Regions from separate parts of the Thalassolituus pacificus genome, predicted to be linked through region 2. Evidence: predicted binding sites of a transcription regulator. Region 2 holds the regulator's gene; the other holds the start of a gene.
The links. The regulator sigma-54, encoded in region 2, starts transcription at its own class of promoters, with help from an activator protein. The targets are predictions, from matches to a motif close to TGGCACNNNNNTTGCTNT.
Positions count from the first base shown of each region.

Region 1: the regulator sigma-54 is predicted to act here: its motif matches at 6,187-6,204, upstream of NYR02_RS00430 (motility associated factor glycosyltransferase family protein).

Region 1 is NZ_JAOANI010000002.1:78,874-86,767, forward strand. It holds gene fliD (flagellar filament capping protein FliD) at 1-2,333, opposite strand, end outside; gene NYR02_RS00420 (flagellar protein FlaG) at 2,472-2,855, opposite strand; gene NYR02_RS00425 (flagellin N-terminal helical domain-containing protein) at 2,921-6,022, opposite strand; gene NYR02_RS00430 (motility associated factor glycosyltransferase family protein) at 6,272-7,894, shown strand, end outside.
Region 2 is NZ_JAOANI010000028.1:43,736-51,629, forward strand. It holds gene NYR02_RS14810 (carbon-nitrogen hydrolase family protein) at 1-569, shown strand, start outside; gene yjgA (ribosome biogenesis factor YjgA) at 581-1,093, opposite strand; gene mgtE (magnesium transporter) at 1,114-2,469, opposite strand; gene NYR02_RS14825 (HPr family phosphocarrier protein) at 2,578-2,847, opposite strand; gene rapZ (RNase adapter RapZ) at 2,853-3,725, opposite strand; gene ptsN (PTS IIA-like nitrogen regulatory protein PtsN) at 3,780-4,238, opposite strand; gene hpf (ribosome hibernation-promoting factor, HPF/YfiA family) at 4,242-4,544, opposite strand; gene NYR02_RS14845 (RNA polymerase factor sigma-54) at 4,576-6,075, opposite strand; gene lptB (LPS export ABC transporter ATP-binding protein) at 6,204-6,929, opposite strand; gene lptA (lipopolysaccharide transport periplasmic protein LptA) at 6,926-7,555, opposite strand; gene lptC (LPS export ABC transporter periplasmic protein LptC) at 7,542-7,894, opposite strand, start outside.

The DNA of each region.
Region 1 (7,894 bases), on a different contig from region 2:
AGTCGGAAGCCAGCATTGGTCGCAGAAAAATCAACATTCGTGCTGATATCACGATTTCCGGTTGTTGTTTCCGCACCTTTAACCACACCGGAAAAATTAGCATCACCGGCCAACGTAATATTTAACTGATTCTGAATTTCTGCTGCTAAGGCATCGCCGGTCGCATAAGTACCGGCCGGAATTGAAACCTTGGTCGCACTTTCAATGCCATCTACCTGAACATTAAACTCCACGGCAGAACCAAAGGTCAGCCCCGGATCCTTACCATTGGCCTGCACTCCCTGAGCTCCATCAAGGCCAAGCTGAGTATCCGATACACTACTGCCGACCCCGGTCAATTCAATACTGCGTGCCGTACCTTCAGCAACGGTTTCAAAAATTAAATAACCATTTTTATCAAATGCAGCGGTTACCTGACCATTAAGTGCTGTGGCATCAATGGCTGTCTGAATAGCCTGCAAAGTATCTTTACGATCGCCAAAGACACCATCACCATTAAGATCCTGGCCACTGGCGTTCTGATTAACTACTACGGAAACCGGGCCGTTGCCATCGACATCGAGAGAAAAAGTCGCATTATTTGCTTGAAAATTGATCCCCGCCGACTCTGACAATGCTTTATTTCCAGCCTGGGTAACAGCACCTTTGCCATTAAAAGCATCAGCATTCAGCGTTGTCAGACCGACACTTTTATATGTTCCCTGGCCCAGGGTATTAAAGCCAAGCGTATTAGCTGTATTAGGATCAACTGTGGCAAAATAGATTTGCGATTCAGCACCGTATTTATTCGATGTTATTGAAAAATTCTTATTCGAAGAGCTGTAATCAACGGATACACTGTGACCATATTTTGACAATGTTTCGCTGCTGTTAATCTGCAATGCCAACTGCTTCGCCAGCTCGTCACCGGAGCTGTAACTGCCATGGGTAAGCCCAATACTCGCCGTTTGGCCATTTACATTGATGCGGAAATTATCGTTGCTTTCATCAATCACAACCGGTGAAGAAAAATCCAGTACCGACAACGAGCCTCCTGAGTATTTCGCCTGACTCGCCAACTGGGTGATATTAACATCATAAGTACCCGGCTTAGTGTTGATCGAGTCATTCACGTATGTGATCTGACTATCGGTGGTTTTACCAGACTTAGCTAACAACCCAACAATAGAGGCCCGATCTTCACCCATAGCCTTCTGGAACTTGGCCGTATCAAAATCCAGCTGATACTCATTATCTTTATTGGTATCAACCCCAAGCTCGGTCAAAGAACGGTATTTACCGGTTAAGCCAACGATCGGCTCACTGATCATTGAACGTATTTGTGACATCATGCCACGAACTGTGGAATCACCAAGTAATAAGCCTGCTTGCTGCTTGTCTGCATCGTAGCTTGATAAATCGTCAACAAAACTCTTCAGTTCGTTGTATGCATCGACAAACCCCTGAATGCTTTCCGTTAATTTATCGGTATCAGCCGACACCGTAACACTGATATTTTTTCCGACGTCGGCGTTTTTAAGATTAAGTGTAACGCCTTTAATTACTTCATCTACCGAATTACTGCTGCGGGTAATGGTAAGACCATTGACATTCAGCTGAGCGTCTTCGCCCTTACTGGTCTGGCTCATGTTGGCTGCAGTATTCTGATTTTCATTAAAGGCTAATGCCGCCAGGCCACCGCTCAGCATGTTTCCGGAATCATCCAGGGCGGCAATGCGCATGGCATTTTCTTCGCCGGTTTCTTCTGATGTCATCAATAAACGATAACCGCTGCCATCATTAATAATACTCGCGCTTACACCCATGTCTGCGTTGTTAATAGCATCACGGATGCCGCTCAGCGTGCGGTTAGAGTCATCAATCGTAATGGTTTTTCCCAGGCGATCAGGATTCAGATCCTGACTGACAAAATTGCCACCACCGCCATAAGTGATATCACCAAAGGTAAATACCAATTTTCCTGTGCCAATGATTTCGTCAAAACTGCTGTAGGTTTGTGTTGCCAGAGAGTGAGACTTCGCAGTGTTCAGCACTTCGACGTTATAAGTGCCAGGCTCAGATAAACTGGAGGTCGTTGCCGTTAAAATATCTTCATCGGATGATGTAGCCGTGGTCGAGCTCACCAGGCTGGGGCTGGACAAGCTGTTGGCGGCGGACTGAACCTTGGCCATCATTGACTGAATTTCACCATAGGCAGTGATTTTAGCTTCAACCAGCTCTTGTCGCCGATCCAAACGCAAGGTGGCAACTTCTTTCTCTGCTGAGATGATTTTCTCAACCAGATCCGTGGTCAGAACACCTGACCCTAATCCCAGTGACTCAATGGACGCCATACCTGCTCCCCCGTGCTACCGAACCATCCGGTTTGTATCAAGCTTAGATGGCTCTCAAACAAAAAAACCCTGTACTGGCTTTATCGGCCAATGCAGGGTTTTCTGAAGGGTTGTTTACCTAACCCATACACTGATCACCTAGACTTGCGCGCTGAACAATAAAGATGGTTCCTCATCATTCAATTTCTGCGCCAGTTCCAGAGCCAGCTCACTGGGAATCTGCCGGATTAACTCCGATGATGCCCTGTCATAGACGCGGATAATGGTTTTACCGCTATCCTCATCCAGCTGGAAGTCCAGTGTTCTTTCGGTTTGCTGTACATACTCGTTAATGCGGGAGATTGCATCTCTGACCTGGTCCTGACTCAGTTCCGCAACCTTCTCAGTCCCTTGCGGCAATAACTTGCCGCTGTCGGAACTCACTGTCGGATCACTTGCCGCCTTGGCGTAAGCTTTCTTCCCGGCAGTCGCTGAGGGTGATACAGCTGTATGGTCAATCACATTCAATTTCAGCTCGTTCATAAATCACCTCTCAGGTTCTTGGTTAAGCAGCCAGGGGAAGGCTGGCCTTCCCCGTTAGTCCGCTATTATCCCAGAAGGGACAGAACCTGCTGTCCAGCCGCATTCGCCTGAGCCAGAACCGAGATACCTGCCTGCTGCAGAACCTGAGTACGGGACAGCTCGGCGGTTTCTGCCGCGAAGTCCGCATCCTGAATCCGCGAGTTCGCAGAGTTCAAGTTCTCGGAGGTAACCTGCAGGTTACTTACTGTAGAGCTCAGACGGTTCTGAATCGCACCGAGATCCGCACGCTGACTGGCCACCTGACCAATAGCATTGTCGATCGCAGTGATTGCTGCCGTTGCGCCTTCAAACGTGGAGATATCAATTTCGCTCAGGAACTGACCATCTTCACCACCACCATACTGCGCAACCTTGAAGCCCAGAGCTTCAATCTCATCTTTACCGTTAGAACCCGCTTCCAAAGAAATTTCTTTGGCTGAAGACAAACTCACGGTGCCATAAGTAGTTTCGTAAGTTGCGCCTTCAGTTGCAGAACCTCGGGTACCGATGTTATCGGATACAGTAGCGGTACCGATATCCGCCTCACCGATACCAGCAACCGCTGAGTCCAGACCAATCAGGGAACCAAAACCATTGGCGCCTGCAGCTGCCGGGTCGACACCGTTGTTAGAGCCATCGTTATCCAGCGCGACGGAGATATTACGGCCGTCTGCAGCACGTAACGTGATTGACACACCGTTATCTTCCGCAGTTACCCCGGTCTGACCAGCTTTCTGGTTAATCAGATCAATGGTATTCGCCTTGGTCGCATCAGTATCAATATTACCTGTACCGTCATCAACGAGACTCACCACACCGATATCAACCCCGTTGATATACAACTTGCCACTTTCACCAGCTTCATAACCGGCCGCCTTGGCAGCAGTCTGCTTAGCCGTCATATCTGAAGCTGAGCCAGAGCCAACCACAACCGTTTCATTGGCTGTTGCAGTAACACCGGTTTTATCCGATACCTTGTTAATCGCATCAGCAATCGCGATTGCAGACTGAGATTTAACAGAAGTCTGAATGGCTGAACCATCCGAGGCTACCGTCGCAGACGCTTTATCTGCGCTTACATCTGCAGCTTCGATATTCACGCCATTAATAGTCAGGTCACCTTCTTTAAGACCACGCACCGGTTCCTGTGCAGCATCAACAGAAACACTGTTGATATCCGTAGCACCAGTATTCGTTTCACGAAAGTTGAAGATACTACCGCCAGTGACCGAACCTGATGTTGCAATTCCAGCAACAGCCAGGTTACTGCTGAGACTAATGCTTTTCAGGTCATCACCAGTAACATCAACATCTTTTAAGTAACCGGTTACCAGAACACCAGTGGTCTGCGTACCACCAACACCCGCAACCTTGGCACTACTGGTACCTGTTGCATCGTATACAGTCACATCAAAGCTGGATGTGGTACCACCCGCCGCAGCGCCGCCGGTAATGACCAGTGTGTCACCGTCAGCATCAGTGATAAAAACATCACCGTTAGTCGCACCACCGGTCGCACCAGCAACATAGGTAGCTACAAGGCCAGAGGACGGCGTCGCATTAATCGCGTTGGCGATATCTTCAACCGTTGAAGCGGTTGACGACAAACTGATGGAAATCAGTGCGTTACCTTCGGTAGAGCTGTCAAAGACCTGAAGCTGCCCACCAGTAAAATAACCATCACCACCGGCGGCTTCCAGTTTGAGTTTGGTTTCTGCTGCTACAGAAATGCCATCCAAACCGTTAATAGCATCAGCAATTTCTTTAGCACCCAGATTACCTGTACTGCCTGCACTGAAGCTGGCCGACTGACCATCATTCGTTGTTACCGTAACAGTTTCAGAAGTACCGAAAGCGATTCGACCATCAGAAACCAGACCCTGAGCCGTCGACAACTGGGCACCAGCAGTACCTGTTGGTAAATCAGTACTGAACTCTGCACCAGTAGTCAGCGTGGTCACTGTCGAAGCAACCTGTGCAGCACCGGCTTCATAAGTACCGCGATTAAGACCTGCATTAGCCAGATTACCGTTACCGGTACCATCACCACCGGTAATCGCTACAGAATCGACATCACCATCAGCCACCAGGGTATAGCCACCGTAGTAAGTCTCTTCTGCGGCCAGACCTGTAGCCGCAGCCGCATCCGCATCAGAGGTGATACCACCAGTGAAAGAACCAAACGCGATATCAATATTGCGGCCATCGGCAGCAACCAGCTGCACGCCATTGGCATCAGTACCGGAAGAAACCGCTGTTACACCCGTCTGATCAGAAACAGCATTGATAGCTTCAACAACAGAAGCCCGGGTTCCCGCAGAGTCGGTCGATGTTGAAAGGGAGATATCCACATTATTTAAGGTCAGCGTAACCGTACCGGCCTTAGCAGTCATTTCAGAACCCGAAGCTACGTTCTCGTTAGCGAAAGCTTTAACGCCAGTCTGATCGTACACATCATTAATAGCCGCCGTTTTGGCAATAGCACTAAAGGAAGCGTTCTTGGTAGAGGCTGTATCGTCTGCCGCTTTTGATGGGCTGACAGCAATGTTATTGATGATCAAATCACCATTCTGCAGAGCCGCACCTTTACCTTGGGCAGAAATACCTGATTGCTCAGAAGCACCTAACTTGTTCGCTGTCAGTTCTGAGATAGAAACATCAACAGTCTGACCCGCGTTGGCACCAACCTGGAAGGTTGCAGAAAAAGAACCGTCCAACAACTTACGGCCGTTAAAGTCGGTCTCTTCAGAAGTACGACTGATCTCGGCAACCAGCTGATCCACCTCGGCCTGGAGAGCCTCGCGGTCAACATCTGAGTTAGTGGCGTTTGCAGACTGCACCGCAAGCTCACGGATACGCTGCAAGTTTTCATTCATAGAACCCAACGCACCTTCAGCCGTCTGAGCCAGTGCGATACCGTCACCTGCGTTACGCACAGCAACGTTCAGACCTTTAATCTGAGACGTAAAACGGGTGGAAATCGCCAGACCGGCAGCATCATCTTTTGCGCTGTTAATACGCAGACCAGAAGACAAGCGTTGCAAAGCCTGTTGATTTGATGACTGGGACTTATCCAGGTTGCGCTGAGCATTCAGCGACGCAATGTTGGTATTAATAATTTGAGGCATAACCGTTCCTCCGACAGATTTCACAATCGCCGCCGGATCGTCCCGAACAGCGCGTTCGTGTTGTACATCCTTGTTAACGGCAACAATTCCAAGTCCTTTAAAGAATAATAAGAACCTTTAGGAATAAAAATTAAACTATATATAACCATCAACCCATGCCCATATGGCACAGTCTCTGCTACGTTAAGTCAAAAAGACGCCATCAAGTCGCCGACTTGCCGAGGCCATCCACCAATCAGAGACTCTGCTATGAATTTAGAGCGCCTTGCCGCATTGAAAGTCAAAAATTTGTCATTTATAAGAGATAATTTTCCGGCACTTTATCCGCTACTGAATGAGCACAGTCCTGAAAAAAAACGACTGAATGCCGATACGCAAAAGGACATATTCCAGTTACTGAACACCGAGACTGGTCAAATACTAATCAACAATGCAGAAGAAGCAGCCGAATCGGAAGTGTTGACATTTATTAACCGCTGCCACCGGAACAACCGGCTGTTCACCGTAGCCACCGGATTCCGCAATACTTTTACCATTCCAAGATTTTCAGCAAAAAAGCTGGCTGAGATCGTGGACGAAAGCCCGCTGACGCAAGAGAATTTCAATTTTTATCCCTTTGATAACCACATCCCCATGCTATGCGTCATGGGGGTCGGGTTGGGTTTACATATTGAAAAGTTGCTCCAAAGTGTCTCCGTTGACCACCTGGTGATATGTGAAAAGGATAAAGACGAGTTTTACGCCAGCCTGTTTACCATTGACTGGGAAGCCCTCTTCCTCCCCCTGATTAATGACCCGCATAGATCTGTGACGCTTATGTTGTTGCCAGGCAATAACGACAATGCGGCATTCGGTATCTTATGGAATCACCTGGTTAAACAACCTCCGTTTTTTCCTACGGCAACCGTTTTCTATAACCACCGGGGAACGAATCGTAATGAAAAAATTCTGGCTCGTGTACGCAAAGACATCACGATGTACTACAGCCTGTGGGGAAACTACGATGATGAGATCAACCAGCTGAATAATGCTCTGCACAACTTCCGCGCAGGTATCCCCCGCCTGCGCAAACCACTCAGCACTCATACCGATACTCCTGTACTTATCATTGGATCAGGGCCGTCATTAGATGAAAGAATGGATTGGATCCGGGCCGCACAGAAGAAAGCTATTATTGTTTCCTGCGGTTCTGCCCGCGACGTACTGCGCAGAAATGGCATTCATCCTGATTTTCAGGTTGAACTTGAATCCGATTATGTTGCGGCAGAGGCTTATTCCAGAACCGTTACCCGTTCCGATACCAACGGCACCACTCTCATGGCGGCAGCTCAGGTCCCTCCGAAGATTTTTGCTCTATATGAAAGCAGGCAGATGTACTTCAAAGATTCCACCGCGATGGCCAGTCTGTTTTCTGAAAACAATGTGGTTTCTGGTTGCACTCCGTCAGCCACCAATGCCGGTCTTGGTGTTTTCCTTCACCTTGGATTTGAAAATCTTTTCTTGTTTGGAATGGACTTTGGTTACATTGACCCGGAGAAGCACCATTCCAAAGACAGCATCTATTATACCGATGAGAATCCCGAAGATCTGATAGACAGCACCTGGGATAATCTTGAACAAGGCATGCCAACTCCCGGTGTTCAGGGAAATAACATTAAAACCATACCTTTTCTTTACACCGGAAAACGTCGTGTTGAGGTCGAGCTGGCCTCAGTCATGAACACCCGAACACTTCATGCATACAACTGCTCATTAGGAGCAAAAATCGATAATGCAGAATGGCTGAATGATATCGGTGTTTTTAAAGAAAAGATTCGAAACCTGCCTGGTGATTATAAAAGTGCACTGACCATCATCAGGCAAGCAGGAGAT
Region 2 (7,894 bases):
CGGGGGCGGTGCCGATGGCCTGCCCGGATGGTGATCCGCGCGTGCGCTCCGCTTGTCTGGTGTTTAACAATGACGGCGATCAGGTGGCGCGCTACGACAAGATTCATTTGTTTGATGTCGATGTAGGCGATGCCCACGGCAGTTACCGTGAATCAGAACGCTTTGCACCCGGTGATGAGGTGGTGCTGGTGGATACCCCGGCCGGCCGTTTGGGGCTGGTAATCTGTTACGACCTGCGCTTTCCGGGCCTGTTTCAGCGTTTACGCGATCAGGGCGCGGAACTGATTTCTGTTCCCGCGGCATTTACTCACACCACCGGTGAAGCGCATTGGCAGACGCTGTTGCGTGCCCGCGCGATTGAGACCCAGTGTTACGTGCTGGCGGCCAATCAATGTGGTTGGCATGACGACAAGCGACGCACGTTCGGGCATTCGCAGATTATTGATCCCTGGGGGACGGTGTTGACCGAGCTTGAGGAAGAGATGGGTGTGGCGCTGGCGCAGATCGATTTGCAGCAGCTGGCGGATGTCCGTAAAAAAATGCCGGTGACTCAGCACCGGCGTTTCTGATCGGATGGCAGTTAGTCGGCCATCTGTTCCTTAATAAACTGGAACAGCTTCTTATATGAGGTGCCGGGTTTCGGTGGCTCACTGCTCATTTCTTTCTGTGCATTACGCACCAGATTGCGCAGCTGCTGGCGATCAACCGCCGGAAACTCTTCAATAAAGGCATTCAAACCATCGTTATCGCTGACCAGACGGGTACGCCACATTTCCTGTTGGCGGATACGACGGCCATAAGCCTGGCTGGATGGATCGAACAGATCCAGCTTGGCCTGGATTGCATCCATATTCTCATCGCCAACCAGACGGCCAATGTATTGCATATGGCGACGCTTGGCTTCGTGCTGCTTCAGACGGGCGTTTTCAACCAGCGCGTTGTACAGGGTTTCACTGATTGGCAGCTCTTTCCATTTGGCGGCATTCAGTTCGGTCAGGCGTTTGCCGAGCTCCTGCCAGCGGTGTGCTTCGCGTTTCATTTCGGACTTACTGACGTATTCGATTTCGTCGTCCGGGTAATCAGATTCGTTCATCAGGGGTACTTTAATGCAGGTTACAGATAGAACAGGGTAGCTAACCCCAGGAAAGATAGAAAGCCGATCACGTCGGTGACGGTGGTCAGCACAACGCTGCCGGCCAATGCGGGATCAATACCGCGCGCTTTAAGCAGCAGTGGCAGGCTGGCGCCGGTCATCGCCGCCACCATCAGATTAATGATAATGGCCGCGCCGATAATGATGGCAATGGCCGGATCGCGGAACCAGGCATAGGTAATCAGGGCGATTACCACCGCCCAGAGCACGCCGTTGATGGCGGCCACCATGATTTCGCGGTTAAACAGCCAGCGGAAGTTGCTGCCACTGAGATGACCCAGCGCCTGACCTCGGATGACCAGCGTCAGCACCTGGCTGCCGGCGATACCGCCCATGCTGGCCACAATCGGCATTAAGACCGCCAGCGCAACCACCTGCTCGATGGTTTTATCAAACAGGCCGATAACCGCCGAAGCGGCCAGTGCGGTGAGCAGGTTAATGCCCAGCCAGACCGCCCGGCGGCGGCTGGTTTTCAGCGTCGGGGCGAAGGTATCTTCTTCGTCATCCAGACCGGCCATGCTCATCAGCGAGTGGTCCGCGGTTTCGCGGATAACGTCTACCACGTCATCGATGGTGATACGGCCAAGCAGCATACCGGCGGCATCAACCACCGGCGCCGATACCAGATCGTGGCGTTCGAACAGTTTGGCAACTTCGCTTTCGTGCTGGGTTGCCTGAATGACGCGCGCGTCGGTGCTCATGACTTCACGCACGGTTTGCTGCGGATCGCTGACCAGCAGTTTGCTGATGGCCAGCGTACCGATAAATTCGTTCTGACGGTTAACCACCAACAGGTTATCGGTCATGGCTGGCAGGGATTTGTGGCGGCGCAGGTAGCGCAGCACCACTTCAAGGGTGATGTCCGGACGGATGGTCACGGTATCGGTGTTCATCAGACCACCGGCACTGTCCTCCGGATAGCCCAGAACCGCCTCGAGGCGGGCCCTGTCCTGGTGGTCCATCGACTCCAGAACTTCCTGAGTAACGCGTTCCGGCAGCTGTTGCAGCATGTCGGCCACGTCATCGGTGTCGAGGTCAGCGGTCAGATCGACAACTTCTTCGGCACTCATGTCACTCAGAAAGTGGCTTTGCAGCTCCTCACTGAGGTTCTGCATGACCTCGCCTTCGAGTTCCTTGTCGACCAGTTCCCACAGCAGTTTACGGGCTTTAGGCGGAGAGGATTCGATCAGGTGGGCGATATCAACCGGAGCCAGGCCTGAATTCAGGATGCGACGCACCTGCGCCAGCGCACCACTTTCCAGCGCGGCGGTCAGGCTGTGTAACTTGGCTTTAGCCTTTTCGGTCTGCTGTGCCATGCGTCGCTCGGTTCAGGGGATGGTTGAATGCTCAGATTCTAGCCTGATTAGGCCTCTGATACCACGAAACTACTCGCAGAATTGCGCGTAGAAGATTGTTTTACGGCGTTATTCTTCTTCGTCAAAACGACGGTTAATCAGATCCGTCAATGCCGCCAGCGCATGTTCGGCATCCTGACCTTCGGCGTGGATGTGGATGTTGGTGCCCTTGCTGGCGGCCAGCATCATAACCGCCATAATGCTCTTGCCATCGACCATGCGGTCAGGATAGCCGACTTTAACCTGGCAAGAGTAGGCCGTGGCCGTTGACACCAGCTTGGCGGCAGCGCGGGCGTGCAGGCCAAGCTTATTAATGATGGTGATTTCTATGCTGGTCATCCGTATCAATCCTGATGAGAGTCGGCGCTGCCCAATTCGCGGTGGCGAACCTGAACATTGCTGTAATGATGACAAAATTCTGCCTTAAGTTGCTCGGACAGGTAAACGGAACGGTGCTGGCCGCCGGTACAGCCGATGGCAATGGTCATATAGCTGCGGTTGGCATCGACAAACGCAGGTAGCCAGCGCTGAATAAAGCCGCTGATATCCTGCTGCATGTGCTGCACCTGAGGCTCGTTACCGAGAAAGTCGATGATCTGCTGATCGCGTCCGGTGAATCCCCGCAGGGCCGGGTCCCAGTAGGGGTTGGGCAGGTTGCGCACGTCGAAGACGTAATCGGCGTCGATCGGAATGCCGTGTTTAAAACCGAAGGATTCAAACAGGATGGCGATATCGTTGCTGGTTTTATCTGCGACCCGGAGTTTGATCAGGCTGCGCAGTTCATGCACCGACATGTTGGTGGTATCCAGGGTCAGGTCGGCCAGGTTGGCAATGGGTTCCAGCAGCAGGCGCTCTTTATCGATGGCTTCGGCCAGGGAAACGCTTTTACTGGTTAGTGGGTGCTTACGCCGGGTGGAGCTGAAGCGCTGCAACAGCACTTCTTCGCTGGCGTCGAGATACACCACGTCGAGCTGATATTCTGCACTGGGTAACTGATGCAGAACGTCATGGATGTTATCGAATGCGTGGGGCAGGTTGCGGGCGTCAACGCTGACCGCAACCTTGGCCAGCTTTTCTTCGATTTCGGTCTGACGGGCCAGTGCCGGCAGCAATGCAACCGGCAGGTTATCGATGCAATAGAAGCCAAGGTCTTCCAGCACGTGCAAGGCACTGGATTTACCAGAGCCTGAGCGGCCGCTGATGACGACTAAACGCATGCCTTGCTCCTCTGTTGTTGCGTTTGCCTGAGCTTGATCAGACCCGCCTTATGTTCAGTATTCGCTTAATGCCCGCTGATAAAATTGCTGTGCATCCGGCGCTTTACGCAGGGCTTCGCGGTAGGCTGGCTCGCTGAAATTCCGCGCCAGCATCGCTAATACCTGCAGATGTTGTTCGGTGGCTTCTTCCGGTACCAGCAGGGCGAAGACCAGATCGACCGGCTGGCGGTCGATGGCATCGTAATCCACAGGTTCCATCAGTCGCAGCAGTACGCCCATCGCCTGGTCACATTGTTTCAGGCGGCAGTGGGGAATGGCGATGCCTTCGCCAATCCCGGTACTGCCCAGGCGTTCACGGCTGAGTAATCGCTCGTAAATATCGTCGGCGGAACTATCGCTGAGTTGCTCAGCGATAAAACCTGCCAGGTACTCCAGCAACTTCTTTTTACTGGAAACCGGGGCATCAATCAGAGTGCGTTCCGGTGTGAGGATATCCTCGATGCGAATGTCCATTAATCAGCCTTGTCCGTGTTGCCGCGCCACCAGTTTTTCTTTGTGTTTCAGTACCTGACGGTCGAGTTTGTCGGTCATCTGATCAATAGCGGCGTACATATCGTCGTTTTCGGCGCTGGCATGCAGATCGGCACCACTGACGTGGATGGTGGCTTCGGCAATCATGCGCTCTTTGATCACGGTCAGGGTGACCTGGCCGTTGGTAATGTTGTCAAAGTGGCGTCCCAGCTTGGACATTTTTTCGTCTACGTAAGTTTGCAGAGATTCGGTAACGTCAACGTGGTGACCGCTGATATTAATCTTCATGTCCAACTCCTTGTTGCTGGCTTGTTGTTTTTCAAATCAATTGTTTACGTTCATTCGATGGCGGAATCATCATGGCTTCACGGTATTTGGCCACCGTACGCCGCGCCACCTGAATGCCTTTATCCCCCAGTACCGCCGCGATTTTGTTGTCGCTCAGCGGTTTGCGGGTGTTTTCTTCGGCAATCAGTTTTTTAATCATGGCACGGATTGCGGTGGAGGAACATTCGCCGCCGCCATCGGTGCTGACATGGCTGGAGAAAAAGTACTTCAGTTCGAAGATTCCGCGTGGTGTATGCATGTATTTCTGCGTCGTCACACGGGAAATAGTGGATTCGTGCATGCCAACGGCTTCGGCAATATCATGCAGAACCAGTGGCTTCATGGCCTCTTCGCCCTGTTCGAAAAACTCAATCTGATATTCAACGATTTTGGTGGCCACTTTCAGCAGGGTTTCATTACGGCTTTGCAGGCTTTTGATAAACCAGCGGGCTTCCTGCAGGTGATCACGCAAGAAGGCGTTGTCGGTGCTGTTATCAGAACGGCGCACCAGTGAGGCGTAATCGGCATTAACGCGCAGTTTTGGCGCAATATCGGGGTTCAGCTCAACCCGCCATTCGTCGCGGATATTGCGCACCAGAACATCCGGTACCACGTATTCGGCCTGTTCGGCGCTGATGCCGGAGCCCGGCTTAGGGTTCAGTTCTTTGATCAGACGCAGGACGGCTTTGAGGTCATCTTCACGCAACTTGGTTTTGCGCATCAGCGTTGGGTAATCTTTGCTGCCGAGCAGCTCGATATAATCGCGGATCACCATTTTGGCTTCGCTCAGCCACGGGGTTTCGGCTGGCAGCTGCTGTAATTGCAGCATCAGGCATTCACGCAGGTCGCGGGCAAAAGCACCGGCCGGATCAAATTGTTGCAGACGATGCAGTACGGCCATCACTTCGTCTTCTTCGACGTCCAGTGCGGGGTCCATGCTTTCCAGAATGTCTTCGACAGTGGTGTGCAGGTAGCCGTCGTCATCGACGCCGTCGATCAGCATCAGGGCGATTTCACGGTCGGTGTCGGACATGGGGGTCAGGTTCAGTTGCCACAGCAGATGATCCTGCAGATCTTCGGTGCTGGCGTGACGCGAGTCGTAATCGAAATCGTCGTCGATGGCGTTACTGCTGCTGCCGGAGGCAACGCTGGCGGTGGTCTGGTAGGTATCTTCCCACTGACTGTCGACGGGCAGGTCGTCAGGTAATTGCTCTTGCGACCACTGTTCGTCCAGCTCCGGCGTGTCGTTGTGGCTGTCATCCTGACTGCTGACTTCGTTGCTGGTGGTGGTGTCGTGATCGCTGTTGCGTGACAGGTCGGGCAGATCATCGTGCTCGTGCTCTTCCACTTCGAGCATCGGGTTGGAATCGAGGGCTTCCTGAATCTCCTGCTGCAGATCAAGGGTGGACAGCTGAAGCAGGCGGATGGCTTGTTGCAACTGAGGGGTCATGGTCAGGTGCTGACCCATCTTTAACTGAAGAGACGCTTTCATAAAAGTTCAGTAATCACTCAGTATCGGCATAGTCTGTGCATTATACGCCAAGCGGTAAACCTTGGAATCTTTTGTGCATATTCCTTTGCGCTGAATCATCAGCAGCGTCCTGGCTGCCAGGGTCGCCATCACAGGCGGAAATCCTCGCCCAGATACACTTTACGTACCTGCTCGCTGGCGAGTACCTGCTCGGGGGTGCCTTCGGCAATAATGTGGCCGCCTCCGACAATATAGGCTTTCTCACAGATAGCCAGAGTTTCACGTACGTTGTGGTCGGTAATCAGTACGCCAATTCCCCGCGCTTTAAGCTGGCGGATGATGTCCATGATGTCAGCTACAGAAATTGGGTCAACCCCGGCGAAGGGCTCATCGAGCAGAATAAACGACGGCTCTGCGGCCAGTGCGCGGGCAATCTCTACGCGGCGGCGCTCACCACCAGACAGCGACATGCCCAGGCTGCTGCGGATGTGCTGAATATGAAACTCATTGAGCAGATCTTCCAGCTTTTCCAGACGCTGCGCGCGGTTGAGGTCTTTGCGCGTTTCCAGAATGGCGAGGATATTATCGGCGACACTCAATTTGCGGAAAATGGAGGCTTCCTGCGGCAGGTAGCCAATGCCCTTTTGCGCCCGGCCGTGCATCGGCAGATGGCTGATATCTTCGTCATCGATTTTGATACGGCCTTTGTCGGCCTGCACCAGATTCACAATCATATAAAAACAGGTGGTTTTACCGGCACCGTTAGGGCCGAGTAAACCGACAATCTGGCCGCTGTGCACCGACATAGAGACATCTTTAACGACTTCCCGGCCGTTATAGCTTTTTGCCAGGTTTTCGGCTTTCAGCGTTTTCATGGCTGTTCCTGCGCAGGAGTATCGTTAAATGTACTGTTGTCAGTGCCGTTATTGGCCGCGTTGCCGGTGGCCGGTGGCTGTGACTCTTGGGCAGGAGCCTGCGGCTGGATAACCACTTTGATGCGTTGCTTCTCGCCGTCGCCAGCAGGCTGACCGGTGGTATTCGTACCGCCACTGGCCGTGACCGTTTCTTTGGTCATGTCGTAGAGAATGTTCTCGCCGCTGAATTGGTTGCCATCCTGTTGCAGCTGGGCGTTACCCTGAACTTTGATTTCACGCTGCTGGGCAAAGTAATGAATGCGCGTGCCATGGGCTTTGGTCAGCGGTTTGCCGGCATTAACCTGTTGCTGATAGCGCGCCGGATTGTCTGTGCTGCCTTCGGCAACGGCTTCTTCCAGCGTGTCGTTGGTGCGGATAATCAGTAAGCGGTCTGATTCAATGCGCAGCGTGCCCTGAGTCAGAACAACATTGCCTTCGTAGATCACCACGCCCGCTTTGCGGTCAAGTTCGGCGCGTTCAGAAAGAATGGTCATCTCCTGTTGCCAGTCGTCGGGCAGGGCCTGCGCGACGGGCACACTGCACAGGAGAAACAAGCTGGCCAGAAGGCGGTGATTATTGCGGAACATAGCGGGTATCCACCTGTGATTTGAATTCCATGCGCTGGCGCGCGATATCCAGTGTCATACCGGTTGCGTTAATACGGGTTTGGGGGCTGGTAATGATTACCGGCTGGTCGGTTTCGGCCAGCTGCTGGCGGCTGTGATAGGTCAGTGTGCTGGTCTCAACCAGTATGTCGTCGCTGGGTTGGGTGGGGTTCAGCGGACGGATTTCTACCTGACCAACAAGACGCAGCGATTGTTCGTCATCCAGCATCGTTCCTTCGAGGGCATTCACCTGCCAGGTCTGGCCTTCATCATCGGCGGACATCAGCAGTGGCTCGGCAAATAAGGTACTTTTGGTTTGCG